Regions from separate parts of the Methylobacterium sp. yr668 genome, predicted to be linked through region 2. Evidence: riboswitches for the same ligand, from Rfam matches in the RefSeq annotation. Region 2 holds a riboswitch; the other holds the start of a gene.
What was found. A riboswitch is a leader RNA that binds a small molecule or an ion and turns the genes downstream of it on or off. The one in region 2 is predicted to bind fluoride.
Positions count from the first base shown of each region.

Region 1: another riboswitch for fluoride. It lies ahead of crcB (fluoride efflux transporter CrcB); the one in region 2 lies ahead of BM419_RS29070 (voltage-gated chloride channel family protein).

Region 1 is NZ_FOZY01000025.1:14,998-30,224, reverse strand. It holds gene BM419_RS23950 (M48 family metalloprotease) at 1-985, shown strand, start outside; gene BM419_RS23945 (glutathione S-transferase family protein) at 1,059-1,739, shown strand; gene BM419_RS32560 (hypothetical protein) at 1,765-1,920, opposite strand; gene BM419_RS23940 (EamA family transporter) at 1,996-2,430, opposite strand; gene BM419_RS23935 (xanthine dehydrogenase family protein molybdopterin-binding subunit) at 2,635-4,887, opposite strand; gene BM419_RS23930 (FAD binding domain-containing protein) at 4,896-5,903, opposite strand; gene BM419_RS23925 ((2Fe-2S)-binding protein) at 5,900-6,424, opposite strand; gene BM419_RS23920 (M20/M25/M40 family metallo-hydrolase) at 6,698-8,083, shown strand; gene BM419_RS23915 (ParA family protein) at 8,103-8,831, opposite strand; gene BM419_RS23910 (SMP-30/gluconolactonase/LRE family protein) at 9,140-10,300, shown strand; gene BM419_RS23905 (MEKHLA domain-containing protein) at 10,307-10,750, shown strand; gene crcB (fluoride efflux transporter CrcB) at 10,788-11,219, opposite strand; fluoride riboswitch at 11,299-11,360, opposite strand; gene BM419_RS23895 (ABC transporter ATP-binding protein) at 11,437-12,417, opposite strand; gene BM419_RS23890 (ABC transporter ATP-binding protein) at 12,414-13,394, opposite strand; gene BM419_RS23885 (ABC transporter permease) at 13,534-14,505, opposite strand; gene BM419_RS23880 (ABC transporter permease) at 14,681-15,227, opposite strand, start outside.
Region 2 is NZ_FOZY01000046.1:4,926-20,152, reverse strand. It holds gene BM419_RS29080 (2,3-bisphosphoglycerate-dependent phosphoglycerate mutase) at 1-39, opposite strand, end outside; gene BM419_RS29075 (hypothetical protein) at 71-673, opposite strand; fluoride riboswitch at 797-875, shown strand; gene BM419_RS29070 (voltage-gated chloride channel family protein) at 899-2,293, shown strand; gene BM419_RS29065 (DUF190 domain-containing protein) at 2,304-2,705, shown strand; partial or broken gene BM419_RS29060 (Na+/H+ antiporter NhaA) at 2,842-3,480, shown strand; gene BM419_RS29055 (hypothetical protein) at 3,656-4,099, opposite strand; gene BM419_RS29050 (TetR/AcrR family transcriptional regulator) at 4,120-4,764, opposite strand; gene BM419_RS29045 (efflux RND transporter periplasmic adaptor subunit) at 4,999-6,075, shown strand; gene BM419_RS29040 (efflux RND transporter periplasmic adaptor subunit) at 6,072-7,145, shown strand; gene BM419_RS29035 (efflux RND transporter permease subunit) at 7,233-10,328, shown strand; gene BM419_RS29030 (TetR/AcrR family transcriptional regulator) at 10,349-10,915, shown strand; gene BM419_RS29025 (patatin-like phospholipase family protein) at 10,981-12,189, shown strand; gene BM419_RS29020 (VOC family protein) at 12,241-13,149, opposite strand; gene BM419_RS29015 (DoxX family protein) at 13,192-13,632, opposite strand; gene BM419_RS29010 (LysR family transcriptional regulator) at 13,734-14,660, shown strand; gene BM419_RS29005 (CsbD family protein) at 14,570-15,227, opposite strand, start outside.

The sequences.
Region 1 (15,227 bases), on a different contig from region 2:
GCTGCGCTCGGCGCTCGTCAGCCGCGTCGTGGCCGACGTGCTGAACGACCCCGATACCGGCGCGCAGCTGCAGAGCCAGTCGCGCTTCGCCCTCGCCCGGTTCTCCCGCGAGCAGGAGCTGGAGGCGGACGCCACCGGCGTGCGCACCCTGGCCAAGGCCGGCTACGACCCGTTCGCGGCCGGGCGCTTCCTCGCCGCGCTCAACCGCTCCACGGGGCTGAAGGCCGGCAGCGCCGCCGCGCCCGACATGCTGGCGACCCATCCGGGCACGGCCGAGCGCATCACCCAGGTCACCCGCGCGGCCCGCCGCATCGGCGCGCCGGGCATCGGCACCGACGACCGCGCCGCCTACCTCGCGGCGGTGGACGGACTCGCCTACGGCGACAACCCGCGCGACGGCGCGGTGCGCGGGCACCGCTTCATCCATCCCGGCCTCGGCATCGCCTTCGAGGTGCCGGAGGGCTTCACCCTGGAGAACACCCGCTCGGCGGTGCTCGGGACCACCCCGGACGGCGCCCGGCGCCTGCTGTTCGACCAGATCGAGGCCAAGGACGGCCAGCCCCTCGAGGCGGTGCTCAAGGCGAGCTGGAACGACGCCCTCGACCCGGCCGGCTTCGAGACCCGGGACGTCGCGGGCCACCCCGCGGCCTTCGCGCTGTCGCGGGGGAAGGAGTGGACCTTCCGCCTCGCGGCCATCCGGATCGGCGACTCGACCTACCGGATGATCATGGCCGCCAAGGGCGCCACCGATCCCGACCCGGCCTTCCGCCGCTGGACCGCGACCCTGGTCGCCGTGTCGCCCGACGAGGCGGTCCTGCGCCCTCTGCGGCTGCAGGTGGTCCAGGCGACCTCGACCAGCGCCGAGGACCTTGCCCGCCGCATGGCGGTGCCCGACCGGGCGCTCGACCGGTTCCTCGTCCTCAACGGGCTGGAGCGGGGCGCCGCGCTGGTGCCGGGACGCGGCTACAAGATCGTCGCGGAATAGCCGCCCTGCGCGGCCGCGCCTTGTGCGGGCGCGGGGCCCGGACATCCTGCCCGGGTCGTTCAGGGAGAGCGCCGTGATTCGATTCTTCTACAATCTCAGCCCCAACCCCATGAAGGTCGCCCTCTGCCTCGAGGAGATGGGGCTGCCCTACGAGCCGGTGCCGGTCGACACCCGCAGGGGCGAGCAGTTCGATCCGGCCTACACGGCCGTCAATCCGAACGGGAAGGTGCCGGCGATCGTCGACGGCGACGTCACCGTGTTCGATTCGAACGCGATCCTGATGTACCTGGCGGGCAAGACCGGCCGGTTCCTGCCGGAGGGCGAGCCGGTCCGCGGCGAGATGCTGTCCTGGCTGATGTTCGTGGCGACCGGCATCGGGCCGTTCTCCGGCCAGTGCGTGCATTTCCGCCACTTCGCGCAGGACGGGGGCGCCTACGCCACCGAGCGCTACGCCTTCGAGGCGCGCCGGCACTGGGGCATCCTCGACCAGCGCCTCGCCGACCGCACCTACGTGCTGGGCGACACCTACACGATCGTCGACATGGCGGTCTGGGGCTGGGCCCGGATGGTGCCCTTCGTCCTCGGCGAAGGTGCCTTCGGGGACCTGCCCAACGTCAAGCGCCACCTCGACGCGCTCAACGCGCGGCCGGCCGCCCAGGCCGCCGAGGCGCTGAAGGGCCGCCACGCCTTCAAGGCGGAGATGGACGCCGAGGCGCGGGGCTTCATGTTCCGCGCCGTGAAGGGCGCCGCCTGACGCCCCGCCGGACCGGTCCCGCGCCTCAGGGCGCGGGGGCGGTCACCGTGAGCATCGGCAGGGTGACGGAGAGCGTTCCGGCCGGCACGCGCGCGATGCCGAGCGTGAGGCAGGCGCCGAGTCCGAGACAGAGAGCGAGACCGAGCATCGAGGTCTCGAAGCCGCGATAAACCCATTCCATGACGGTCCCCTTTCGCGAGGCAACCGCAGGATGCGCGCATCGCGTTAAGGGATCGGTGCGCCAGCGCGCACGATCTCACAGTCCGGAGGCGACGAGGGCCGCGCCCGCCGCGATCAGCGCGACGCCGGCCCAGGCGGCGAGGCTGAGGGTCTCGCCGAGCAGGGTGGCGCCGAGGATCGCCACCAGCACGACGCTGAGCTTGTCGATCGGCGCGACCCGGGCAGCGTCGCCCAGCGACAGCGCGCGGAAGTAGCAGAGCCACGACGCCCCGGTGGCGAGCCCCGACAGGACGAGGAAGACGAGGCTCCGACCGGAGATCTGCGCGAGGCCGCCGGCCTGCCCGGAGGCGACCACGATCGCGCCGGCGAAGACCAGGATCACCGCGGTGCGCACGAAGGTCGCGACGTCCGACGGCACGCCCGCGACCCCGACCTTGGCGAGGATCGCGGTCAGCGCCGCGAAGCCGGCGGCGAGCGCCCAGAAGCGCCAGGATTCCAGCAGGGGGCTCACAGAAATTCCCACGCCGTCCCTATTCGCAGGGCTCGGACGCATCCTCGTCCTTGCGAGCGCAGCGAAGCAATTCAGACAGCGCCACGCTCGACGATGTCGCGCCGCCCTGGGTCGCTTCGCTGCGCTCGCGCTGACGGCGCGGCCCAGCGTGACCCGCACGACTCCTTGCCGAACCGTCAATGTTTCCCGTGAAACATCCGCTGTTCACAGGAGCTTGTCGACGGTGATCGGCAGGTCGCGCACCCGCCTGCCGGTGGCGTGGAAGACCGCGTTGGCGATGGCGGCCGCGGTGCCGACGATGCCGATCTCGCCGAGCCCCTTCACGCCCAGCGGGTTCGCCTTGTCCTCCTCCTCCACGAAGATCACGTCGATGTCGTAGATGTCGGCGTGGACCGGCACATGGTACTCGCCGAGGTTGTGGTTCATGAACCGGCCGATGCGGTGGTCGAGCATCGACTCCTCCTCGAGCGCCGAGCCGATCCCCATCACCACGCCGCCGAGGATCTGGCTGCGCGCCGTCTTCGGGTTCAGCACCTTGCCGGCCGCGATCGCCGAGACGATGCGGGTGACCCGGACCTGACCCAGCTCCTCGTCGACCTTCACCTCGGCGAAGATCGCCGAGTGGGTGTAGGCCTCGTATTTCTGATTGAAGTCCTTGTCGGGCCCGGCCTCCTCGATCGCCTCGACCTTGTCGACGCCCGCCGCCTGCAGCACCTCGACGAGCGACACGCTGCGGCCCGGATCGCCCGCGACCGCGATGCGGCCGTCCGCGAACACGGCGCGGTCGAAGTCGACGTTGGCCAGCGGCGAGTTCTCCATGGCGCGGGCGAGCTTGAACACCTGCGCGCCGACGTTGCGGCAGGCCTTCATCACGGCGGTGCCCGAGGAGGCGGCCGTCCACGAGCCGCCGGCGACCGGGGCCTCCGGCAGGCGGGTGTCGCCGAGCTTGGTGGTGACCGCGTCCATCGGCAGGCCCAGCGTGTCGGCCGCGATCTGCGTCAGGATCGTGTAGGTGCCGGTGCCGATATCGCCGGTGGAGTTGCCGACCGTCAGGCGGCCGTCCGGCGTCAGGGTCGCGATGGCGCTCGACTGCATCATCATCGATTCCCAGATGCCGGTGGCCACGCCCCAGCCGACCAGCTCCCGGCCCTCGCGCATGGAGCGGGGCTCAGGGCTGCGCTTCGCCCAGCCGAACCGCTCGGCGCCCTGCCGGAAGCAGCTCTTCAGCTCCTTCGAGCCGAAAGGCTTGCCCTCGGCGGTGGCGTCGGACTCGGCGTAGTTCTTCAGCCGCAGCTCGATCGGGTCGAGCCCGGTCGCGTAGGCGAGTTCGTCCATCGCGGTCTCGATGGCGAAGACGCCGGTCACCGCGCCGGGGGCGCGCATGTCGCCGGGCGTCGGCGTGTCGAGCTTCACCAGGCGGTAGCCGAGGGCGACGTTGTCGCACCGGTAGAGGACGCCCGACCAGTTGACGACGACCTCCTGGTAATCCTCGTACTGCGAGGTGCCCTGGACGGCGTCGTGGCGCAGGGCCGTCAGCCTCCCGTCGGCCTCGGCGCCGAGCGCGATCGTCTGCAGCGCCTCCGACCGGTAGGTGAAGCTCCACAGCTGGTCGCGGGTCAGGGTCACGCGCACGGAGCGCTTCAGCTCCTGGGCGGCCAGCATCGCCAGGAACAGCTGGTACTGCGGGCGCAGGCCCGAGCCGAAGCCGCCGCCGAGATAGGGGTTGAGCACCCGGACCTGATCGGGCTTCAGGCCGAAGACGTTGGTGAGATACTGGTGGCTGTTCGAGACGCCCTGGATCTTGTCGTAGACCGTGTAGGTGCCGTCCTGCTCGACCACCACCGTGGAGGCGTGCGGCTCCATCGGGTTGTGGTGCTCGTCGGCGAGGCTGTAGGCGCCCTGCACGCGGACCGGCGCGCTGCCGAACGCCTTGTCGGCGTCGCCCCAGGGCTCCGGCGGCGGCTTGATGCCCGTGCGCTTGTAGGGCGGGTCGTAGGCGGTGCCGCGCAGGGCCTCCAGGTCGGTCCCGGGCTCCTCCATCGCGTAGCTCACGCGGACGAGGGACGCGGCGTAGCGCGCGGTCTCGAAATCCTCCGCCACCACCAGGGCGACCGGCTGGCCGCTGAACACGATCAGGTCGTCGTAGAGGGCGCGGAACGGCGAGCCGGGGGGCGCCACCTGGTCCTGGAAGTTCTTGTCCCGCCACGCGGTTCGCGGCCGGTTCTCGTGGGTGAGGACCTTGAGGACGCCCGGTACCGCCTCGGCCTCGGCGGAGTCGATGGCGGTGATCCGGCCCTTGGCGATCGAGCTCGACACGACAACGCCGTAGGCGAGGTCGGGCGCGGCGAACTCGCCCGCGTACTTGGCGAGCCCGGTGACCTTGGCGGGCCCGTCGATGCGGCTGCGCGGGCTGCCGACGAAGGTGTCGCGGCCGGTGGAGCTGAAGGTCTGGGTCATGGCGGGCCCTACTGGATGCGCTTGTCGCTGAGCGACTGGGGCGTGCCGGCGGCGGCCTGCTCGAGGCCGCGCACGATGGCGCGCCGGGCGAGATCGATCTTGAAGCCGTTCTCCGACTGGGGCTTGGCCTCCGCGACGATCAGGTCGGCCGCCGCCTGGAAGCTCTCGCGGGTCGCGGGCCGGCCCTCCAGCAGGGCCTCGGCCTCGCGGTTGCGCCAGGGCTTGTGGGCGACGCCGCCGAGCGCCAGCCGCGCGGTCTTCACCCGGTCGCCGTCGAGTTCCAGGGCCGCCGCCACCGAGACCAGCGCGAAGGCGTAGGACAGGCGGTCGCGCAGCTTCAGGTAGGTGTAGTGCTGCGGGAAGCGGCTCTCCGGCAGGTCGACCGACACGATGATCTCGCCGGGGGCGAGGTTCGTGTCCCGCTCGGGCGAATCCCCCGGCAGGCGGTGGAACTCGGAGAACGGGATCGACCGGTCGCCCTGCGGCCCGCTCACCCGCACGGTGGCCTCCAGGGCGGCCAGCGCGATGCACATGTCGGAGGGGTGGGTGGCGATGCAGTGCGCGCTCGTCCCGAAGATCGCGTGGATGCGGTTCATCCCGCCGATCGCCGGGCAGCCGGAGCCGGGCGCACGCTTGTTGCAGGGCGTGGCCACGTCGTAGAAATAGTAGCAGCGGGTCCGCTGGAGCAGGTTGCCGCCCGTGGAGGCGGCGTTGCGCAGCTGCGCCGAGGCGCCGGCCAGGATGGCGTTGCGCAGGAGCGGGTACCGAGCCGCGACCCGATCGTCGTAGGCCGCCTTGGCGTTGGTCACGAGCGCCCCGATCCGCAGGCCGTCCCCGCTGTCCTCGATCCGGTCGAGGGGCAGGCGGGTGATGTCGATCAGCCGGCCCGGCTTCTCGACCTCGTACTTCATCAGGTCGATCAGGTTGGTGCCGCCGGCGATGAAGCGGGCCCCGGCCCCGAAGGCCTGCACCGCCTCCGCCACCGTGCCGGCGCGGACGTAGTCGAAGCGGTTCATCGGGCGCCTCCCTGCATGACGTCCTCGATGGCGTCGACGATGTTGGTGTAGGCGCCGCAGCGGCAGATATTGCCGCTCATCGCCTCGCGGATCTCGTCCCGGGTGTGGGCGTGGCCCTCGTTCATCAGGCCGACTGACGAGCAGAGCTGGCCCGGCGTGCAGTAGCCGCACTGGAAGGCGTCGTGCTCGATGAACGCCTCCTGGATCGGGTGGAGGGCGTTGCTGCCCGCCCGGTCGCCGAGGGCGGCCAGCCCCTCGACCGTGGTGATCTCGGCCCCGTCCTTCATCACCGCCAGCGTCAGGCAGGAATTCACCCGGGTGCCGTTCACCAGCACCGTGCAGGCTCCGCACTGGCCGTGGTCGCAGCCCTTCTTGGTGCCGGTGAGGTCGAGCCGCTCGCGCAGGAGGTCGAGGAGCGTGGTCCACGGCGCGACCTGCAGTTCGCGCCGCTGCCCGTTGATCGTCAGCGTGATGCCGATCGGCGTGTCCGCCGACACCGGCGGCTGGGTCTCGAGGCGCATGATGTCGTCCACGGTCTGGGCCGGCCGGGGCCGGGCGGGAGCGGATCGGTCCGGGGCAGCGACCGGCAGCGACGCGCGGGCCGCGGCCTGGGCTTCCGGTCGATAACCATTCCAATCTGCGCCTGTTCCGGAGCGCGCCGTCTCAACCCGTGAGCGAGGGTGGCGCGCCTGCGGCGCGCATATCGGCCGCCGCACCGTCCGACATTGCCGGCCCCACCCCGCCTCGGCTAACCCTCCTTCCCGCAGAGTCCACGCCGCACCCCGGAGCCACCGATGGCCGCACTCGACGCGATCCTCAACGACATCGACACGGACCTGGAGAACGCCCTGGAGCGGCTGTTCGCCTTCCTGCGGATCCCGTCGATCTCCACCGATCCCGCCTATGCCGGGCATTGCCGCGAGGCCGCCGCCTGGCTCGCCCAGGACCTGACCGCGCTGGGCTTCGAGACCTCGGTGGAGGAGACCTCGCTCCACCCGGTGGTCCTGGCCCACCGGCCGAAGCCGGGAGCGCCGCACGTCCTGTTCTACGGCCATTACGACGTGCAGCCGGTCGATCCCCTCGACCTGTGGAAGACGCCGCCCTTCGAGCCGCACATCGCTGACGACGGCCAGGGCGGCAAGACGATCGTCGGGCGCGGCGCCTCCGACGACAAGGGTCAGGTGATGACCTTCGTGGAGGCATGCCGGGCCTATATCGCCATGCACGGCGAGTTGCCTTGCGGCGTCACGATCCTGATCGAGGGCGCCGAGGAGAGTGGATCACAAGGCCTGCCCGAATGGGTCGCGGCCAACCGCGAGAGACTCGGCTGCGACGTGGTGTTGGTCTGCGACACCGGCATGTGGGACCGGAAGACCCCGGCCATCACGTCGTCGCTGCGCGGGCTCGCCTATTTCGAGGTGAAGGTCACCTGCGCCGACCGCGACCTGCATTCCGGCTTCTTCGGCGGCGCGGCGCGCAACCCGATCCACGTTCTGTCGAAGATCATCGCCGACCTGCACGACGCGGACGGGCGGGTGACGATCCCGGGCTTCTACGAGGGCGTTCACGAGCGCCCGCCGGAGGTGCTGGAGCAGTGGCGCGGCCTCGGCCTGACGCCGGAGACACTGCTCGGGCCGATCGGCCTCAAGGAGCCCGCGGGCGAGCGCGGGCGGATGCCGATCGAGCTGGTGCAGTCCCGCCCCTCCTGCGACGCCAACGGCATCATCGGCGGCTATACGGGCGAGGGCACCAAGACGGTGATCGCCTCCACCGCCTCCGCCAAGGTCTCGTTCCGCCTCGTGGACGACCAGGACCCGAAGCGGCTCGCCGAGAGCTTCGAGGCCTTCGTGCGCGCGCGGGTGCCGGCCGACTGCCAGGTCGAGGTCATCACCTACAAGGGCTCGCGGGCGATCAGCCTGCCCTTCGACATGCCGCAGCTCGGCGCCGCCAAGGCGGCGCTGCAGGACGAGTGGGGCGTGCCGGCGGTGACCGTGGGCGCGGGCGGCTCGATCCCGATCGTCGGCGACTTCAAGCGGATCCTGGGGCGCGACACCCTGCTGATCGGCTTCGGCCTCGACGACGACCGGATCCACTCGCCGAACGAGAAGTACGACCTGACGAGCTTCCACAAGGGCACGCGCTCCTGGGCGCGGATCCTCGCGGCCCTCGGCCAGGGCTGATCCCGGCGGAAGGCCGATCTCAGCGGGCGGGCGCCGCCCGCATCTTCCCGTCGACCCAGGCCCAGAGCGCCCGGACCTCCTCGGCGGCCTGGCTGCCGGGGGCGAATTCCGTGACGCCGAGCCCGGTCGCCAGGGCGTCCTGGTGGTCGACTCGGTGGATGATCCCGGGCTCGGCCAGCACGCCCAGGGCGCGCAGTTGCGCCGCGTAGGCGCTGGTGCGCGGCGAGGGCGGCGGCGGGCACTGGTTCAGCACCAGGGCCAGCCGCTCCCGCAGGCCGAGGCCGACCAGCGCCTGGAGCGTCGGCCGGGCGGCCACGATGTCGAGCCGGGAGGGGCGGACCGGCATCAGGACGAAATCGGCGTCCTTCAGGGCCGGGGCGAGGCCGGACGCGCTGCCGGCGGTGTCGAGGACGGCGAGGGTGGTGCCCTGCTCGGCGAGGATGCCGAGGATCTCCGAGAGCTGGCCCATCTCCCAGGGCTGGACCCGGTCGACCGCGACGGCGTCGCGCGCGCGGTCGCTCCTGCCGTCGGCCTTGCGCAGGGCCCCCCAGCCGGCCAGCGAGCTCTGCGGGTCGAGATCGAGGGCGGTCACCTGCTCGCCCGCTTCCGTGGCGGCGACCGCCAGGGAGGCCGCCAGGGTGGTCTTGCCCGTCCCGCCCTTCTGCACCGCCAGGGCGAGGACCCGCAGCGGCCCGGCGGCGGGCCGGGGCGCGGTCTCCGGCGCCGGTTCGGATCCTTCGGGATCCATGCGTGTCCCACCTCTCCACATCTGCCAGCCGGGCCGCGGCCCGTGCGGCGCCGAATCGAACGCCCGGCACGACCGTGCTTAGCGTGACGGCGTGGGCCGGAGTCAGCGTCGCGCCCCGGCACCTGTGGACCGCCCCGAGGCGGCTCCCGATCACCGGGACCGCGGACCGGTCCCGGAATTCCGCCGCGAGGCCGCCGCGCTACCGCATCGCGGGATCGTGCGCCGGGCCCGCGCGTTGGGCCGGCATCCCCACAGGTTGAGCGGCGCGCCAAGACCCTCGCCCCGACAAGCTCCGCGACAGGATTCCCATGCGCCTCGACCGCCGCCGCCTGCTCGGAACCGGTCTCCTGGCCCTCGCCACCCCCGCGGCGCGCGCCGCGACGCCGTCGCCCCCGACGAGCCGGCCCGTGGGGACGCTGGAGCTCGCCATCGCCGCGGACGCGCCCTCGACCCCCACGGGGCTCGCCATCGCCCGGGGCGGCCGGATCTTCGTGATGATGCCGCGCTTCACCGGCGCGGAGCCGATCACCCTCGGCGAGGTGCTGCCCGACGGGTCGGTGAAGCCCTACCCGGACGCGGCGACCAACCGCCCGGATCCGGGGGCGCCGCAGGCGTCGCTATTCCACGTCCCCAACGGCGTCTTCGACCGCGACGACACCCTCTGGATCCTCGATGCCGGCCTGCCCGCGGGCAAGGGGCGTCCGGTGCCGGGCGGCGCGAAGATCCTGGCGATCGATATCGGCCGGAACAGCGTCCGCCGGACGATCCCCCTCGACGCGGGCATCGGCCCGGATTCCTCCCTGAACGACCTGCGGGTCGACGTGCGCGACGGGCGGGCTCTGGCCTACGTCACCGACCAGGGCCAGTCCGGCGCGGGCGCGATCCTGGCGGTCGACCTCGACAGCGGGCGGGTGGTGCGGCGCCTCGCGGACCACGTCAGCACGCGGTCCGAGGAGGGCCTGGTCAAGTTCGTGGAGCGCCGCCCCGTGATGGAGCGGAAGGGCGACGCGCCCGAGAAGAGCCCGAAGGGCGGCGCCAACGGCATCGCGATCAGTCCGGATGGCCGCCGCCTCTACTACGCGCCGCTGATGAGCCGGCGGCTCTACGCGGTCGAGACCGCGGCCCTGCGCGATCCGGGCGTCGCGGACGCGGCCGTGGCCGCCGCCGTCGAGGATCTCGGCGAGAAGGGCATGACCGGGGGGCTGACCACCGATTCCCAGGACCGGGTCTATCTCAGCCTGCAGGAGCACAACGCGGTCGGCCGGCGCCTGCCGGACGGCACCGTCGAGGTGCTGGCCGCCGACGACCGGCTGGTCTGGGCCGACACGTTCTGGATCACCCCGGACCGGTGGCTCTATATCTCGGCGGCCCAGGTCAACCGGCGGCCGGAATTCAACCGCGGCCGAGACCTGCAGCAGCCGCCCTACGCGATCCTGCGCATGCGCATCGACGCCGACCCAGTCCTGTAGCGGATCATGACGGACCTCTCGCACGACCCGGACTTCTTCGCCCTGCTCACCGGCAGCTACGCGCGGCGCCTCGGCGAGCCTCTGGTGCCGGCGGATGCGGACGCGGACTGGCTCTACGCGGCGGCCCCGTTCGCGGTGCTCGCCCATGACGGGGGCGCGGATCCGCGCTTCGTCTACGCCAACCGGACCGCGCAGGCCTGCTTCGGCTACGCGTGGGACGAGCTCGTCGGCCTGCCCTCGCGGCTCTCGGCCGAGGCTCCCGAGCGGGCCGAGCGGCAGCGGCTCCTCGACGCGGTCACCCGGGACGGCTTCAGCCGCGGCTATCGCGGCCTGCGGATCGCCAAGGACGGCCGGCGCTTCTGGATCGACGAGGCGGTGGTCTGGCAGCTCGACCGCGACGGCGCGACGGTGGGGCAGGCCGCGACCTTCGCCCAGTGGCGCGACGCGTGAGGGCCGGGCCGCGCCGATGCGCGCGGCCGCCGCCCGGTCAGCCGTCCTCCTCGATGCTGACCTGGGCGATCTGCACGGCGCCGCCGTTCCAATGGGCCGCCACGAGGTGGCCCAGCGCGACCGCGAGGACGCAGAGCACCACCGAGGCGAACACGTTGACCATGGCCCGGACCACCGCGCCGTTCCGCATGAGGTCGAGGGTCTGGAGGCTGAACGACGAGAAGGTCGTGTAGCCGCCGCACAGCCCGATCATCACGAACAGGCGGACGTTCTCGGAGACCGGGAAGCGCCCATGCGCCAGGGTCAGCGTGCCGAACAGGCCGATGATGAAAGAGCCCGTCACGTTGATGAGGATCGTGCCCCAGGGCAGGTCGCGGCTGATGGGCAGCGCCAGCACCGAGACGACGTAGCGGGCCAGGGTGCCGAGGGCACCGCCGATCATGACCAGGATGCAGGTGGTGAAGGACATGCGCGCTCCAGTACGTCGGGCGGGCATGAGAAACCCGCCGTCGCGGCGGGTGCTTGCAAGACGCACTCCCACCGCCGGTTTCGCGGTAGGAGTCATCAGCCCTGACGGGCGGTTTCGGGGAACTCCATCCCCATCGGGGACGGCCCATAGCGCCTGCGCGGGCCGAGTGCAACGGCCGCCTGGGGCAGCCCCCGGGTCCGATTGTCAGGCCCGCTTGTCAGGCCCGCCCCTCCTGCACGGCGTGGCAGGCGACGCCGTCGAGGAGCGCCGGCACCTCGGTCCGGCAGCGGTCGTTGGCGAGCGGGCAGCGCGGGTTGAAGGTGCAGCCGGGCGGCGGGTCGATCGGGTTCGGGATCTCGCCGGAGACCGGCACCCGGGCGCGGCCGACATGGGCGAGGTCGGGCACGGCGTCGAGGAGCATCCGCGTGTAGGGGTGGCGCGGCGTCGCGAACAGGTCCCTGGCGGACGCGACCTCCACGAGGCGGCCGAGATACATCACGCCCACGCGGGTCGCCATGTGGCGGACCACGGCGAGGTTGTGGGAGATGAACAGGTAGGTCAGCCCCAGCCGGTCCTGCAGGTCGCGCATCAGGTTGAGGATCTGCGCCTGCACCGAGACGTCGAGCGCCGAGGTCGGCTCGTCGCCCACCAGGAACTCGGCCTGGCTCGCCAGCGCCCGGGCGATCGCCACCCGCTGGCGCTGCCCGCCTGAGAATTCGTGCGGGTATTTTTTGGAATCATCCGCGTGGAGGCCGACGAGGCCGAGAAGCTCGCCGACCCGGGCGCGGATCGCCCCCTCCCCCTGGATCAGGTCGAAGGCCCGGATCGGCTCGGCGATGATCTTCCCCACCCGCCAGCGCGGGTTCATGGACGCGTAGGGGTCCTGGAAGATCATCTGGATCCGGGCGCGCAGGCGCCGCCGCGCCGCGGCCTGGCGCGGGTCGGTCATCGAGACGCCGGTGATCCGCACCTCGCCGGCCGTGGGCGGCAGCAGGCCGACCACCATCCGGGCCACGGTCGACTTGCCGGAGCCGGATTCTCCGACGATCGCGAAGGTCTCGCCCTTCCGGATCTCGAAGCCGACGCGGTCGACCGCCGTGAGGAATTTCCGCGGCTCGCGCTCGATCACCCGGTTGAGCCAGGGCTTCGAGACGTCGAACTGGCGGCGCAGGTCGGTGACTTCGACGTAGGCGCTCACGCTGCGCGCTCCGCTGCATCGTACAGGTGACAGGCCACCCGGCTCGCGTCGACCGGGATCGGCTCGGGCCGCTCGACCCGGCAGCGGGCGAAGACCTTCGGGCAGCGCGGGTTGAAGGCGCAGCCCTTCGGGATGGCGGTGAGCCGCGGCATCGAGCCCGGGATCTGGCTGAGCCGGTCGGCCTCCTGCGAGAGGGTCGGGATCGCCCCCATCAGGCCGACCGCGTAGGGGTGGTGGGGCTTGGCGATCACCGAGGCGACCGGGCCGATCTCGGCCACCCGCCCGGCATACATCACCGCCACCCGGTCGGCGGCCTCGGCGATGACGCCCATGTCGTGGGTGACCAGCATCACCGCGGTGCCGTGCTCGCGGCACAGGCGCTTCAGCAGCGTGATGATCTGGGCCTGGACCGAGACGTCGAGCGCCGTGGTCGGCTCGTCCGCGATGATCAGCTCCGGCTCGGCCGCGAGCGCCAGCGCGATCACCACCCGCTGGCGCATGCCGCCGGAGAACTCGTGCGGGTAGCCGTCGATGCGCCGCTCCGGCGCCGGGATGCCGACCTCGGCCAGCAGATCGATGGCGCGGGTCCGGGCCGCCTTGGCCGACAGGTCGGTGTGGGTGCGCAGGGTCTCGACGATCTGGTCGCCGACCCGGAACAGCGGGTCGAGCGAGGTCAGCGGATCCTGGAAGATCATGCCGATGCGCTTGCCGCGCACCCGCCGCATCGCCTCGGGGGAGAGGTTGTCGATGCGCTCGCCCCGCAGGCGGATCTCGCCGCCGGCGATCCGGCCGGGGCGGTCGATCAGCCCGATCACCGCCGAGCCGGTCACCGACTTGCCGGCCCCGGACTCGCCGACCACGCCCAGGATCTCGCCGCGGCCGATATCGAACGAGACCCGGTCGATGGCGGTGAGCGGCCCGCGGCGGGTGTCGAAGGCGACCGTCAGGTCGCGCACGGAGAGGATGGTGTCGGTCATGCCTTGGCCGTTCCGGCGTCGGGCCGTCGGACGGCCACTCCCGTCCTTGCGAGCGGAGCGAAGCAATCCAGCGGCGCTATGGTCACCAATGTCGCGCTGCCCTGGGTCGCTTCGCTGCGCTCGCGATGACGATGCCCGATCATTGCAGCTTCGGATTGAGCGCGTCGCGCAGCCAATCCCCCAGGAGGTTGATGGCGATGACGAGCCCGGCGAGCGCCAGCCCCGGGAAGGCGACGATCCACCACTCGCCGGAGAACAGGAACCGGTTGCCGGTGCGGATCAGCGTGCCGAGCGACGGCATGGTCTCGGGCAGGCCGGTGCCGAGGAACGACAGCGTCGCCTCGGTGATGATCGCGAGCGCGAGGTTGATGGTCGCGATCACGAAGACCGGGCCGGTGACGTTCGGCAGGACGTGGCGGACCATGATCACCGGGGGCGACAGGCCGATCAGCCGCGCCGCCTGGACGTAATCCTTGCCCTTCTCGACCATCACGGAGGAGCGCACGGTCCGGGCGTACTGCACCCAGAAGGACAGGCCGATCGAGACCACGATCAGCCCGATCAAGGGCCCGACGTCGAGGGCGCTGCCGAAGCTCGCCTTGGCAACGCCGTCCACCACCAGGGCGATCAGGATCGCCGGGAAGGTGAGCTGCACGTCGGCGACCCGCATGATCAGCGTGTCGAGGAAGCCCCCCGCGTAGCCGGCGATCAGGCCGAGCGCGATGCCGAGGATCCCGGAGGTCACCACCCCGAGCACGCCGACGATCAGCGACAGGCGCAGGCCGTACAGCACCGCCGAGAGCACGTCCCGGCCCTGGTCATCGGTGCCGAGATAGAACGGCGCCTGACCGTCCGCCTGCCAGATCGGCGGCAGGTTGGAGTTGATCAGGTCGAGCTGGGCCGGATCGTAGGGGTTCTGCGGGGCGATCCACGGCGACGCGAAGGCGAGACCGACCATCAGCAGCGTGGCGATCAGCGCCGCCACCGCCACCTTCGATCGCAGGAAGTTCGCCAGCAGGTCGGAGTCGCGCCAGCGCGCGAGCCGCGAGGGCTTCGCCTCCGGCAGCGGGACAGGCGGGGCGTCGCCCGCGTCGAGGTCGTATCCGCTCATCGGCCGCCCCTCACGCCATGTCCAATCGGGAAGCTCAGGGAGGCAGCCACCGTCTTTGCGAGCGGAGCGAAGCAATGCAGCAGCGCCACGCCGACCGGACGCGCGCTGCCCTGGGTCGCTTCGCCGCGCTCGCGATGAAGGGGCGGCCAGGCGGAGGAGTCCGTCATGTCCGACCTCACGCCGTCCGCCCGGCGGGCAGCCGCAGGCGCGGGTCCACCACCGTGTAGAGGATGTCGACCACGAGGTTGATGGTCACGAAGATCAGGGCGACGAGCAGTAGGTACGCGGACATGATCGGGATATCGACGTTCTGCACGGCCTGGACGAACAGCAGGCCCATGCCGGGCCACTGGAACACCGTCTCGGTGATGATCGAGAAGGCGATGACCGAGCCGAGCTGCAGCCCCGCGATGGTGATCACCGGCACCAGGGTGTTCTTGAGCGCGTGGCGCAGGTGGACGGCCCGGGTGGTGAGCCCCCGCGCCCGGGCGAAGCGGACGTAGTCGGTGCGCAGCACCTCCAGCATCTCGGCGCGGACCAGCCGCATGATCAGCGTCATCTGGAACAGGCCGAGCGTCACCGAGGGCAGGATCAGCGCCTTGAGCCCGGAGGCGGTCAGGAAGCCGGTGGTCCACCAGCCGAGCCGCACCGTGTCGCCGCGCCCGTAGGAGGGCAGCCAGCCCAGCGTCACCGAGAACAGGTAGATCAGCAGGATGCCGATC
Region 2 (15,227 bases):
CAGCTGTCGGATCGGTGGATGTTCGACCGAGGCGACCACGGAGGCTTGCGTCAATGTCTCGCTCGACCGCTTAGGATTGCATGATGGCAAGCGACGTGAAGTAGGCGCCGTAACCCAGCACCATGACGGCGGCGACACCGTCGAGGACGTAGGGCGTCACCTTCCGGTAGACCCCGGTCCCGCCAAGGACGAGCCCCGCTCCGACGACGGCCAGGCCGAGACCGACGCCGAGCGTTGCGGTCCCCGCGCCTTCGCGTAGCGCCACGCCGAGCCAGACCACGAGGATCTCCAACCCCTCGGCGACGAGGGCCCATGCCGCGACGCCGAGGCCCGCCGCGTTCAGGGGGCGGTTCCAGTGCCCATCCACCGACGCGGCCGCATCTCCCGCGCGCCGTTTCGAATACCCGTCGACGAACTCGTAGGCGAGGTAGAGGCCGAAGCCGAGAAGCAGGACCGCCGAGATCCAATCGATCACGTTCAGCGCCAGAAGGTAGGCCGCCGAGCGAAGGGCGACCGCGAGCGCGGCAACGGCGAGCGCGCCGACGACGGAGCCGGCAAGGATGCTCCGCCATCCGAACCGGTAGGCGCCGGTCAGCATCACCGAGGCGGCGATGAAGAGTTCGGTGAAGGTCACCTGGAAGGTGATCAGGGCACCGAGCCACGAGATGGTCATGAATGGGTCCCCGGGGTTGGCTCGCCCGCTCCTATCACCGCTGGCCGACCCGTTCGCGGATTTCGTGGCGCCCGACCTCCATCGATCCCCCGGGATTGACCGCCTTGAGGCAATCGCGAATAAGCCCAGCACGGTAATGGTGTCTGCCGGGCTTTGAGCCGAACCGCCGATCCCTGATGCGGCTGATGACTCCTACTTTTCGCGCTTTTGCGAACTGGAGGAGTCATGCGCGCGTCGTTCCGGAACCTTTTCCACGACCTCGATCTAGCCGGCTTCCTGCGGACACGCCGGTCGCACGCCATCTCGGTGGCGCGCTGGTCGGTCATCCTGTTGCCGATGGCCGTTGCCGTGGGCACCCTCTGCGCCGCCTTCCTGTGGAGCCTCGACGCGGCCACCGAGGCGCGCTTCGACCATCCCTGGCTGCTGTTCCTGCTTCCCGTCGGCGGTTTCGCCGTGGGTCTTCTCTATCTTCTGTTCGGGAAGAGCGTGGAGGCCGGCAACAACCTCATCGTCGAGGAGATCCACGATCCGGACGGCGGCGTGCCGCTCCGGATGGCGCCGCTGATCTTTCTCGGCACCATCGTCACGCACCTGTTCGGTGGGTCGGCCGGGCGCGAGGGCACTGCGGTGCAGATGGGCGGAAGCCTCGCCAGCGGCTTTGGCAAGCTCTTCGGGGTGGATGCGGCCGGGGTCCGGGTCCTCCTGATGGCGGGCATCGCCGCCGGCTTCGGTGCGGTCTTCGGCACCCCCATCGCCGGTGCGGTGTTCGCGCTGGAGGTGCTCGCGGTCGGTCGCGTCGAGTATGCCGCCCTGGTACCCTGCCTCCTCGCCGCGGTGGTCGGCGACTGGACCTGCCAAGCCTGGGGCATCCACCACGGATTCTACCACGTCGACTTCCTCGCCGGCGGCGCGAAGGCCCTGACCGTCGATCCACTGCTTCTCGCCAAGGTCGCCGTCGCCGGCGTCGCGTTCGGCCTCGTCGGTTTGCTGTTCGCGGAGGCCAACCACCTCCTCGGCGGGTGGCTCAAGCGCTTGGTCCCGTACGGACCGCTTCGCCCGGTGATCGGCGGTCTGGCCGTGATCGGCCTCGTCTACGCCCTCGGGACGCGCGACTACCTCGGGCTCGGCGTCTCGGCGGCCGACCCCGGCGGGATGACCATCAACACCTTCTTCGGTCCGGACGTGCACCCCTGGAGCTGGGCCCTCAAGATCTTGTTCACGGTCGTGACCTTGAGCGCGGGGTTCAAGGGCGGCGAGGTCACCCCCCTGTTCTTCATCGGGGCCGCGCTCGGCAACGCCCTGGCCGGATTGCTCGGCGCGCCGGTGGACCTGTTCGCGGCGCTGGGGTTCGTCGCGGTCTTCGCGGGCGCCGCCAACACGCCGCTCGCCTGCACGCTGATGGGCATCGAGCTCTTCGGCGCGACGCACGGGGTCTACCTCGCGGTGGCCTGCTTCCTCGCGTACCTCTGCTCGGGCCACAACGGCATCTACCTGTCGCAGCGCATCGCCGTCCCGAAGGCGGCGACAGGCATCGCCGGCGGCGCGACCTTGCGCGAGGCGCGGTCGGGGCGCGCGCCGGCCGTCGGGCCCCGGCCCGCCCCCTCGTCCACCGTCCACTGAAGGAGCCGACATGAACGCTTCGCATCGCGTCGTCGCGACCGAGACCGGCATGATCCGGATCTACATGAGGCCCCGGGACCGGGCGGGCACCGGTCGGACCGGATGGTTTTCCGGCGGCAGGCCGCTCTATCGGGAGCTCGTCGCCCAGGCCAAGGCGGAGGGCCTCATGAACGCCGTCGCCCACCAGTCCCACCACGGCTACAGCAACCATGGGCCGATCCAGGACGATGGGGCCGAGTCGCTCAACCCCGAGCTGACCATGTGCGTCGAGCTGATCGGTACCCGCGAGCAGCTCGAAGGCTTCTGCGGCCGGCACGGTGCCCAACTCGCGAACAAGGTCATCGTCTACAAGCACCTTGAGCACTGGAGCGTCAGCCATGTCGGCGTCGGCGCGGCGGGGCGGGCTGCCTGACCTGGACCGTCCCGGGCCGTTCCAGGCATCGGAGCGCCGGATAGGCCAACGGATGCGATAGCCGGCCATGGGTGCGCGGTCCGACCTTCGGACCGGCAGGCTTCAGCGCTGGTCGGACCGCCAGCGCGGGAGACCTATGCCCTTGCCGATTCGCCCGATCTCCGCCCTGCGTAACGTCCTCCAGGGGGAGGCATCCGACGGCCTGATCCTGATGGCGAGCGCCGCCCTGGCGCTCGCCATCGCGAACTCCGGCTGGTCGGACGCCCACTTCCCAGTCCTCAAGACATACGTCGGCGGCCTCAGCGTCCTGCACTGGGTCAACGATGGTCTGATGGCGGCGTTCTTCCTGCTCGTCGGCCTGGAGATCAAGCGGGAGGTCCTTGATGGGCGCCTGCTGACCTGGCCGGACCGAGTGCTGCCTGGCGTCCCGGCGCTTGGCGGCAGGGTCGCTCCGGCGCTGATCTACGTCGCGGTGAACCGGCACTCGCCCGAGACCCTGCGCGGCTGGGCGATCCCGACCGCGACCGACATTGACTTCGCCCTCGGGGTGCTGGCCCTGCTCGGATCGCGGGTGTCCGTGTCGCTCAAGATCTTCCTGACCGCGCTCGCCATCATCGACGACCTCGGGGCGGTGCTCATCATCGCAGCCTTCTACACCGCGGACCTGTCGCTTCCGATGCTCGCCGGGGCGGCGGCCGTGTTCGCGGTCCTGTTCGGCATGAACAAGGCGGGGGTGAGCCGGCTGACGCCCTACCTCGTCCTCGGCGCCGTGCTGTCTTATCCCCCCCCCTGCTGCATCCGGACCATCAAGCATGGCTGCCAATAAATTATTGAATACCGAATTTACCGGAAAATAAGTGCCCTATCGATTATAAAACTCGGATGTGTATTTTTGTGACCGTTCCCTATCGGATCTATTGTGGTGCGTGCCACTGCGTTTCGGGGGCGTTCTAGATACGGAGAACTTCAAGTTCCCGTCTGCAGGTCTCGCCGAAGTCGGCGAGGGGGTCCGCGTCCTTCCCCTGTCTGATCCTGTCCTGGATCTCGGCGAAGGTCAGGTTCGGCGAGGCATAGATGGCGACCACCTGTGAAAGCAGCCGCTCGGCCGCCTCGATCACCGGGCGCGTCGACCTCAGGCGCATGCGGCCGATGAGGGCGAACATGCCGACGACCACCTCCGGGCCCTCTGGGTCGTGGGTGATCGCGTCGGCCAGACACTTCGACGCCTCGGCGATGAACTCGTCGTAGAGCGCCTCGCGCTTCCCCGCCTCCTGCACCTGCCATTGCGCCTTGCGCGCGCCGTTCTGGGTCAGCCACGTCGTCACCAACGACGAGGCCGCGCCCACGAGGGAGCCGGCCAGGCCGGTGGCGGCCGTAAGGACCGCGATTTCCATGACGTCCTCCTGATCGAATCTCAGCGACCTTCGCCTGCGCGACCCACGACGAGGGTCCGTTCAAGCATGTCGAGGTGGGCGTCGAAGTAGGCGGCCATATCCATGGGGTAGGCATCCCCGAACTGCGTGCGCCAGATCGAGGCGGACACGGCCGCTGCCATCATCAGGTTCGGGAACTCGCTAGCGGCGACAGGCCGGAATTCGCCGCGTTCCACACCGTAGGCGAGGACGGCGGCCAACCGGGCGTTCACCGGCCCGATGACCTCGTCGTGCCACCGCACAGCCAGTTCCGGAAAGCGTGTCCCGTCGGCTAGCAGCAGCCGGAGCAACTCCCGGCCGCGTCGGTCATGGACCAGGGCGTCGTAGACGAACCGGAAGTAGGCCCGGAGGATCTCCATCGCCGGGCCCTTCGGATTGGTCGCCAAGCTGGCGAGTAGGTCGAGGGTGGGCTGCACCATTTCCTTGAAGGTGGCGACGAAAAGATCCTCCTTGCTCGGGAAGTAGAGGTAGACCGTGCCCTTCGTGATCCCGGCGCGCAGGGCCACGTCGTCGACCCGCGTCCCGGCGAAGCCCTTTAGGGCGAACTCCTCGAACGCCGCCTCCAGGATCTCGCCCGGTCGCGCTTCCTTGCGTCTTTGCCTGGGTCCGACCGCCACCTTGCTCATTGCATTCCTTGTTGACTGACTGGTTAGTTATTAGTAGATCATGGGCATCCCGGCAAGCGCGTCGCCGTCATGGCCGTATCGCCGCCCCGGGAAAACCTTTTCGCCCCATCCCGGGGCACCGGAATGGCCGTCGCCCCCTCCTCAGGTTCGACGGCCAAGAAGGAGCGGCTGCTCCGCCCCCTCGCAGCCGCTCCTTCGCCTCCCATCCACGCGGGTGACACGGAGCCCGATCCCATGATGACCCGCCTGACGCTTGTTTCGGTCGCGCTGCTCGCCGCCGCCGATGCGGTTGCGGCCGACGGTCGGCCTACGACCGAGGCGGTCTCCGTGAAGACGGTCACCGCGATCCGCACCCCGGTCTCGGAGGACGTGGTGCTGAGCGGGGACATCCAGGCGAAGTATCTATCCAACGTCTCCTTCCGCGTGACCGGCAAGATCGCGGAGCGCCTTGCCGAGGTCGGGGACCACGTCCAGGCCAATCAGGTCATCGCGAGGCTGGAGCCGCAGGAGCAACAGGTCAACGTCGACACCGCCCAGGCCGCGCTGAACTCCGCCGAGGCGCTCCTCACACAGGCCAAGGTGAACTTCGAGCGCCAGCAGACCCTGATGAGGAGCGGCTACACCACCCGCACCACCTACGACGGGGCGGAGCAGCAGCTTCGAACGACGCAGGCGTCGGTCGATTCGGCCCGGGCGGCCCTCGGGACGGCCAAGGAGCAGTTCACCTACACCGAGCTTCGAACCGGCGTGGCCGGCATCATCACCGCCCGCAGCGCGGAGGCGGGCCAGGTGGTCTCCTCGGGCCAGACCGTGTTCACGCTGGCGCAGGACGGGAGTCGCGACGCCGTCTTCACGGTCCCGACGATCCTGCTGGAGCCGCCCCCTGAGAGCCGGAAGGTCGACGTCTCGCTCCAGGCCGACCCGCGCGTGACCACCGTCGGGACCGTGCGGGAGATCTCCCCCACCGTGGACACGAACTCCGGCGGCGTCCGTGTGAAGATCGGTCTCGACACGGTGCCGGCCGGGATGTCGCTGGGGGCGGTGGTCCTCGGACGTGCCCGCCTGCGCCCGCGGGATGCGGTGACCCTGCCGTGGAGCTCGCTCTTCCGTTGGAAGGACGCGTCGGCGGTCTGGGTCCTCGACCCGGGAACGGGGAGCGTGTCGCCCAAGCCCGTCGAGATCGACCGCTACGAAGGCTCGGGCATCGTCCTCGCCGGTGGCGTCGAGCCTGGCGAGGAGGTCGTCACCGCCGGCATCCAGTTCCTGTCACCGGGCCGAAAGGTCACCGTCGCCGGAAAGGGCACGCCGTGAGCCGCCTCGTCCTCCCCATCGCCGTCCTCGTCGTCCTTTCGGGCTGCAAGGAGCAGAAGGCCGAGGCCCCGCCGCCGGTCCGCCCGGTCCTGACGACGACCGTGGCACTGGAGGAAGCCCGGATATTCGGCCCCTTCGCGGGCACGGTCCAGCCACGCTACGAGAGCCAACTCGGCTTCCGGATCGGCGGTCGCATCGTCGCCCGCGACGCCTTCGTCGGCGACCAGGTCGCCAAGGGCACGCGGCTCGCCGCCCTCGATCCCACCGTGCAGCAATTCGCCCTGGTGCGGGCCCGCGCCGACTTGGCCGATGCCCAGGCGCAGGTGAAGAACGCCTCGGCCGCCGAGGGGCGGCAACGCATCCTGTTCGAGAACAACAGCGCCGTGACGCAGGCCCAGCTCGACGGGGCGGTGGCCAATCGCGACACCGCCGACGCCCGGCTGGCCCAGGCCAAGGCCGCCCTGCAGAAGGCCACGGACGAGCTCGGCTACGCCACGCTCACCGCGGGCTTCGACGGCGTCGTCACGGCGTGGAGCGCCGAGGTCGGGCAGGTGGTCCCGCCGGGGCAGGTGGTGGTCACGATGGCGCGTCCCGACGTGCGTGAGGCCGTGGTCGACATCCCGGACGATCTGATCGACGAATTGCCGAAGGACATCGAGTTCACCGTCCGGCTTCAGGAGGTGCCCGAGGTCACCGCCTGGGCCCGCGTGCGCGAGATCGGTCCCCTGGCCGAAGCCTCGACCCGGACGCGACGCGTGCGCATGTCCCTGATCGATCCGCCCGACGGTTTCCGCCTCGGCAATACCGTCACGGTCGCGTTCGAGCGCCCGGTCTCCCCGCGCTTCCCCGTGCCGTCGACGGCCCTCGTCGAGGACGACGGCCATGCCGCGGTCTGGGTCGTCGCCCCGGATGGCAGGACCATCAACCGCCGCGAGGTCACGATCCTGGAACGCGAGGAGGGTCGCGCCTTCGTCGGCACCGGTCTCAAGGCCGGCGAGAAGGTCGCCGTCGCCGGCGTCCACGGCTTCGCCGAGGGCCAGGCGGTCCGGCTTCCCGAGACCGGCCTCTAGGCCCGATCCGCCTCGCCCTTCCCCTTCAATCGCCCTTTCCGTTCACCCGCGGGTCCCGGACCTGTCGCGCCTCGCGAGGATGCGCCGATGAAATCCTTCAACATCTCGGAATGGGCGCTGTCCCACCGGTCCTTCATCTGGTTCCTCATGGCCATCGCCCTGTTGGCCGGGGCCATGGCCTACACCAAGCTCGGGCGCGAGGAGGACCCGGCCTTCGCGATCAAGACCATGGTCGTCCAGGCCCGCTGGCCGGGCGCCACCATCGACGAGACGCTCCAACAGGTCACCGAGCGCATCGAGAAGGAGGTCAAGCAGATCAACGCGGTCGATTACACGAAGAGCTACACGACCCCGGGCCAGACCACGGTGTTCGTGAACCTTCGCGAGACCACGCCCCCCAAGACCATCCCGTGGCTGTTCTACCAGGTGCGCAAGCGCCTCGGCGACATCCAGGGCACGTTCCCGCAGGGCGTCCAGCCGCTGGGCTACAACGACGAGTTCGGCGACGTGTTCGGCAACATCTACGCCTTCACGTCGGACGGCCTCTCGATGCGTCAGCTCCGCGACTACGTCGAGCAGGTGCGCACCGGCGTCCTGGCCGTGGAGAACGTCGGCAAGACCCAGGTCCTGGGCGCGCGCGACGAGGTGATCTACCTCGACTTCTCGGTGCGCAAGCTCGCCGCGCTCGGCATCGACATGCAGAGCGTCATCAACACCCTCCAGGCCCAGAACGCCGTCCAGCCCTCGGGCGTGATCCAGGCCGGTCCCGAGCAGATCAGCGTACGCGTCGGCGGGCAGTTCACGGACGAGAACAGCCTGAGGGCCATCAACCTTCGGATCAACGACCGCTTCTTCCGGCTTTCGGACGTGGCCGAGATCTCCCGCGGCTTCACCGATCCGCCCGAGGCGCTGTTCCGCTACGACGGACAGCCTGCCATCGGGCTCGCCGTCGCCATGCAGGCCAGCGCCAACCTCCTGCATTTCGGCGAGGCGTTGAAGGAGAAGATGCGGGAGCTCGAAGCCGACCTGCCCGCCGGGGTCGGCATCCATCTCGTCTCCGACCAGCCCAAGATCGTGGAGGAGGCCGTGGGCGGCTTCGTCCAGGCCCTGATCGAGGCGGTGGTGATCGTGCTGGCGGTGAGCTTCATCAGCCTGGGATGGCGCGCCGGCCTCGTCGTCTCGCTCTCCATCCCGCTGGTCCTGGCCATCACCTTCGTGATCATGGACGCCATGGGGGTGACGCTCCAGCGCATCTCGCTCGGCGCCCTCATCATCGCGCTCGGCCTCCTCGTCGACGACGCCATGATCTCCGTCGAGATGATGGTCGCGCGCCTGGAGGTCGGCGACAGCCTGCAGAAGGCCGCCGTCTTCGCCTACACCTCCACCGCCTTCCCGATGCTGACGGGCACGCTCGTGACCGTAGCCGGCTTCATCCCCATCGGCTTCAACGGCTCGTCGGCGGGCGAGTACACCTACTCGCTCTTCGTCGTCATCGCGGTCTCGCTCCTCGTCTCATGGGTGGTGGCCGTGGCGTTCACCCCCCTGATCGGGGTCAAGATCCTGCCGAAGACGATCAAGGGCCACCACGACAAGCCGAGCCGTACGCTCTCTGCCTTCCGCGCCCTGCTCCTGCCCGCCATGCGCCATCGCTGGCTGACCGTGACGGTCTGCGTCGCGCTGCTCGGGGCCTCCGTCTACGGCCTCGGCTTCGTGCAGCAGCAGTTCTTCCCGTCCTCGGATCGGCCCGAGGTCCTCGTCGACATGACGTTGCCGCAGAGTGCCAGCATCGGCGAGACGCAGGCCCAGATGGACCGCTTCGAGAGCGTGCTGAAGGGCGATCCCGAGATCCGGCACTGGACCTCCTACGTCGGACAGGGCGCCGTCCGCTTCTACCTTCCGCTGGACCAGCAACTCGCCAACGCCTTCTTCGGCCAGATCGTCATCGAGACGGCCTCCCTGGAAGCGCGCGGCCGCACCATCGCGCGCCTGAGCGAGGTCGCGAAGCGGGACTTCGTCGGCACCGACGTCTTCGTGCATCCGCTGGACATCGGGCCGCCGGTCGGACGCCCGATCCAGTACCGGATCGGCGGCCCCGACCTGCAGGTGGTGCGCCAGTCGGCGATGACGCTGTCGAACATCATCGCCGCGAATGCCAGCCTGTCCGTCCCGACCCTCGACTGGAACGAGCCCGGCAAGGTGCTCAAGGTCGAGATCCTGCAGGACAAGGCGCGCCAGCTCGGCATCACCTCGAAGGACATCGCCACCATCCTCAACGGGGTCGTGGGCGGCGGCAGCATCACCCAGGTCCGGGACTCGATCTATCTCGTGAACGTGGTCAGCCGCGCCCAGGCCGCCGAGCGGCACTCCATCGACACCCTGAAGAGCCTCCAGGTCCCGCTCCCCAACGGCAGCACCGTCTCCCTGCTGGCCTTCGCCAAGATCCGCTACGACCTGGAGCAACCCATCGTCTGGCGGCGCGACCGGCTCCCCACCATCACCGTCAAGGCCACCATCAAGGACGCCACGCAGGCGGCCACGGTCGTGGCCGCCCTGAAGCCCGAGATCGAGGCGTTCCGGAAGACGCTTCCCGCGGGCTACGTCCTCGCGACGGGTGGCGAGGTCGAGGAGAGCGGGAAGGGTGCCGGTCCCATCGCGGCCGTGGCGCCCGTGATGCTCCTCGCCATGGCCTTCTTCCTCATGGTGCAGCTGCAGAGCATCCAGAAGCTCTTCCTGGTGGTCAGCGTCGCGCCCCTCGGCCTCATCGGCGTCGTGGCGGCCCTCCTGCCCTCGGGGGCGCCGCTCGGCTTCGTCGCGATCCTCGGCGTGCTGGCCCTCATCGGCATCATCATCCGCAACTCGGTGATCATGGTCGCCCAGATCGAGGATTACGAGGCCACGGGCATGCCGAGGTGGGACGCGGTGGTCGAGGCGACCTGCCATCGCATGCGGCCCATCCTCCTCACAGCCGCCGCCGCCAGCCTCGCGATGATCCCCATCGCCCGCGAGATCTTCTGGGGGCCGATGGCCTATGCCATGATCGGCGGCATCATCGCCGGCACCTTCCTGACCCTGTTCTTCCTGCCCGCCCTGTATGTCGGCTGGTACCGGATCAAGCCCGGTCGGGGCGAAGGAAAGGCGGCGACCGCCGCGGACCCGCATGGCCACAGTCAGGTGCCGGCGTGATCCTCGCGGCCCACGATCCGATGGGATCGGCCACGCCGCCGGCATCGCCGATCCGCGGCCGGAGGGGCTCTGACCGCAAGGAGCGGCTCCTCCGGGCCGCTTGCCGCGTGCTCCTGCGCCATGGCGTCCAGGCGCTGACGTTGGAGGCCGTCGCGCGGGAGGCGCGCACCAGCAAGGGCGGGCTCCTCCATCACTTCCCCAGCAAGGCGAGGCTGCGGGCCTCGTTGCTCGACGACCAGATCGACCGGCTCCAGCGGGACCTGCTCCGTCTCGTGGCGGCCGATCCCGACCCGCGCGGGCGTCGTCTGAGGGCCTACGTCCAGGCCCTCGTCGCGCCGGACCCTGCCTGCGACCGGTCCCTCATCCTGGCGGCGCTGCTGTCCGACCCGGAGGCGCTCCACAAGTGGCAGGGCTTCTCCGACGCATGGCTGGGCCCGGACCTGAACGGCATCGACCCGGGCCGTGCCGACGCCGTGCGGGCTCTCGTCGAGGGCTCCTGGCTCGCCCTCGCCCTCGGGCTGGGACCGGCCGACCCGGCCAGGCGGGCCGCGGCCCTGAAGGACCTTCTGCGCCTCGCCCAAGCCTGAGCCGGCCGAGCGCGCGCGTGACCGACCCTCGGTCGAGGGCAAGCGAGAGGCTTACGATGAAGACCATGCCATTCGCAGGCCGGATACGGGCCGTCCTCGCGGCGTCCGCCCTGTCGAGCCTCGGGGCCTGCGCCTCGCTTCCGCGGACGCCCTACACCGCGAGCGAATCCGCTGCGGCCGAAGTGGCGGGGATTCCCGGCGCCCGGATCTTCGCCGACGTCCCCCTGGATCGGTACGCCACCTTCATGGGGACCCGGCCGCCGCGTTCGAGGCTGTTCACATACCTGGCGCTGTCGGGCGGCGGCGGCGACGGCGCTTACGGGGCCGGGGTTCTCAACGGCTGGTCGGCGGCGGGAACGCGGCCTGAGTTCTCCCTCGTCTCGGGCGTCAGCACCGGGGCGCTGATCGCGCCGTTCGCCTTCCTGGGCGCGGCCTACGACCCGGTCCTCACCGAGATCTATACGAGCGGCGTCGCGTCCTCGCTCGTCGCCAATCCCAGCCTCGCCAACGTGGTCTTCGGATCGGGGTTGTTCGGGGACCAGCGCCTTCGCGACCTCGTCGGGCGATACGTCACCACCGACCTGCTGGCGGCGGTGGCAAGCGAGCACGCGAAGGGTCGACGGCTCCTGGTCATGACCACGAACCTCGACGCCAAGCGGGCCATGGTCTGGAACATGGGCACCATCGCCGCGAGCGGCGCCCCGAACGCCGCCGCCCTGTTCCGTGACGTGCTCACGGCGTCGGCCAGCGTGCCGGCGGTGTTCCGGCCGCAGCTTCTCGACGTGCAGGCCGAGGGACGCGTCCACCAGGAACTCCACGTCGACGGCGCCGTGGTCGCGCCGGTCTTCATCCTGCCCCAGGCGGCGCTCGTCGGTGACAGGATCCGTGGCGCCCCGGGGAAGGCCGACTTCTACGTGCTCATGAACGGGCGGATCGATCCCGAGTTCGAGATCGTGCGGGCCGAGACCCTTCCCATCGTCCAGCAGACCCTCGCCACCGGGGCGCAGGCACGTAGCTCGGCGAGCCTGGCGGCGGCCTACGCCTTTGCTGCGAGCCACCGGGCAGGGTTCCACCTCGCCTACATCGACGGGGCCGCTCCCAGGCCGACGACGGTGAACGGCTTCGAGGTCTCGTACATGCGAAGCCTCTACTTGGCCGGCTTCGGGAAGGCGCGATCCGGGACCGCCTGGCGCAGCACGGTTCCGCTGACCGCGCCCGGCGACGTTGCAAGCTCGGTCGGAGCGCCTCGGCGAGGCCCGGGATCCGAGTTCTGAAGGGGCCGATGTTCGGATTGCATCGTTCCGCGATGATTCGCGGTCGATGCCTCACAAAGGGTTCGCCTGACCCAACGCGCTCCTCACGCGAACCGATGTGTTCCAGGGATCACGGAGGATGAGGTCGCCGCCGTCCTCTCGGGTGTCCTCTCGGATGGACCGCACGGTCGCTCGAAGCGCCGTGAGGCAGGCCGCGTCGCGCATGAGGATCTCGAAGCCCGCGAGACCTGCACTGCCTGGCTTGCGCGGTCCGGCCCCGGCGCTTCTCCAGATGTTGGCCGCGAGCTGATGATGGTACCCGCCCATGCCGTAGAAGCGTGCGCTCGGCACCAGTTCGTTGGCCTGGAAACCGAGGAGCGTCGCGTAGAACCGATCCGCCAGGGCGAGGTCGCCGACCTGGAGGTGGACATGCCCGATGCAGCCGTCTGACGGCATCCCGGACCATGGACGGTCCTTGGCCCGCATCAGCTCTCGAAGGTCGAGCCGCTCGCTGCTCATCCGGACGAGGTCGTCGATGACCGTCCAGGTTTCGCTCGGCCGGTCCGCATAGACCTCGACGCCGTTCCCCTCCGGATCGCGGAGGTACAAGGCCTCGCTCACGCGATGGTCCGATGCGCCTTCGAGGACGACCCCGCGCCGCATCGCGTGATCCAACCATCCCCCGAGCTGCCTCCGCGACGGCAGCAGGAAGGCGGTATGGAAAAGGCCGGCCGAACCCGGTGCCGGCGCATTGGCGTCCGGCTCGTGCGTCAGGGACAGAAGGGCCGGGCCACCGGCGCCGAGGTGGAGCGTCGGCCCCTCGCGGCCCATCGGGGCGAGGCCGATGGTCTCCTCGTAGAAGCGACGGGTTCGGTCGAGGTCGCGGACGACGAGGTCGACGCGCCCGATCCGACCGGGTGCCTTGTCGAGGAGACTGGGTGATCCTTGGTCGTGGTCGACGGTCTGGTCGGTCAGGGACATGGCAAACGGCCCGGGTTGGATGTCGGAGGGGTCTTTCGAGGATCACGAGCGCGGTGCGATGGGCGCCCTGGTGGCGCGGCCCCACAGGACGAAGGCCGAGAGGGTCAGCAGCACGAGGTTGAGCGGCAGCACCGGGATCTCGCCACGCGAGACGTGGAAGGCCATCGCCAGGAGTTGCAGCACCACGCAGCAGAGCGCGGTGACGACCGTCAGGCGAGGCAGGATGCGGGTCGCGGCCGGAAGGATGATCCCGAGCCCGCCCGCGATGTCGACTATGCCGATCAGGCGGACGAACGCCTCGGGGAACTGCCCGGTCCAGGGCATCATCGTGGACAGGTCGGGGATCGGCGTCGTCAGCTTGGTGAAGCCCGCGAGGACAAACACGAGCGCCACCAAGCCCTGGGCGATCCAGAGACCGATGCGGAGGGCCTTGCCGGAAGACCGGTCCGAGGGCCGCAGGGCGGGAGAAAGGGTCTGGGACATCGTCGAGGGCTCCGGTTTGGGTGTTGAGCGACCCACAACGTGCTAGGTCTCGAACATCGATGAAACCGGGATTGTCTCGATGATCCCCATCGGATCTGACGATGATGATGGATGCCCTCACGCTCGACCAGTTCCATGTGTTCGTGGCGGTGGTGGAGGCCGGCAGCTTCTCGGAGGCTGGGCGCAGGCTCAACCGGGCCCAATCCGCCATCACCTACGCGATCCAGAAGCTTGAGGAGCAGGTCGAGACCGAGCTCTTCGACCGGACCGTCTACAGGCCCACCTTGAGCCCCTCGGGTCTGGCGCTGCTGCCCCAGGCGCGCCGCATCCTCGACGATGTCGGCCGGTTCCGTATCCAGGCCCGGGAGATCAAGCGGGGGTTGGAGACGGGCCTGCACCTCAGCCTCGGCGCCCTCGTGCCGGTGGGGCTACTCGCGCCGGCCTTCGCCGCCTTCGCCGACGCCTATCCGAGCGTCCGGCTCCGCATCGGCATCCAGCCGTTCTCGTTGGACGTGCGGGACGGCGCGGGATCGAGGGAGCCCGCGGACATCCACGTCGTGTTCGGCATGCTGCTTCCGGACACGATGGTGAAGCGGGTAATCGGGGCGATCACGCTCATCGACGTGGCCGCGCCGTCCCACCCGTTGGCGGCCCTGGCCGGCCCGCTGGGTGCCGAGACGTTGCGCGACCACCTCCAGATCGTGCTGACGGAAGGCACGAAAGCGCCCGCCGACCAGGAGATCGGCGTCGCGGCGGCCAACACCTGGCGGGTGACGGATTTGGCGGCCAAGCACGCCCTGCTGCTGGCCGGCATCGGGTGGGGCAGGCTCCCCGATGCGCTCGTGGCGGATGACCTTGCCGCGGGCCGCCTCGTGCACCTCCCCACGGAGGACTGGAACGACAACGGGGCGCTCCGCCGCATCACGCTGGTCGCGGCCTATCGGCGGGACGAGCCCCTCGGCCCGGCGGGCCGCTGGCTTCTTGCGAGGCTGGGCGGCGGCGAGGACGCGCAGCCGCCCGTGTCCTGAAGGCCGGGGCGGCTGCGCGTATGACCAGGGCGACCGTTCGTCCCGGAGTTCGGGGACCCAGCGTGGGCGTCAGTGACGCCGGTGGACGAGCAGCGAGAGGCCGTCGCCGAGAAGACCGGCGACGAGCAGCCCGTTGACCGGGTGCTCGGAGTTTCGATGCGCCGCCTCGCGTCGTGCAGGTGGCGGCCGCCGGTGCGATAGGCGTCCTCGGCATGGGCGCGGGCCTCCCGGGCGACGTGGCGTGCCGTTCGTTCCGCATCATGGAAATGCGCTTCGGCTGCATCCCTAGCCAGGTGCAAGCGATGCTCGACCTCGTCCCGGTCGGCGAGATGTCCGACGGCGTCCCGGACTCGGGCGCCGGCGTGGCGAGCGGCATCCTCGACCTGGTCCGCGACGTCGCGCACGGCATCCCGTGCCCGGCCGTAGAGGTTCTCGGCGGCTCCCTCGGCCTCGTGAAGACGTCCCTCCGCCGAATGGCGGTGCGAACCTGTGAGGTCGCCGACGGCGCCCTGTACCTTGCCGCCGAGTTCCTTGGCGGCGCCCGTGATGCGATGCGTATCGACTATG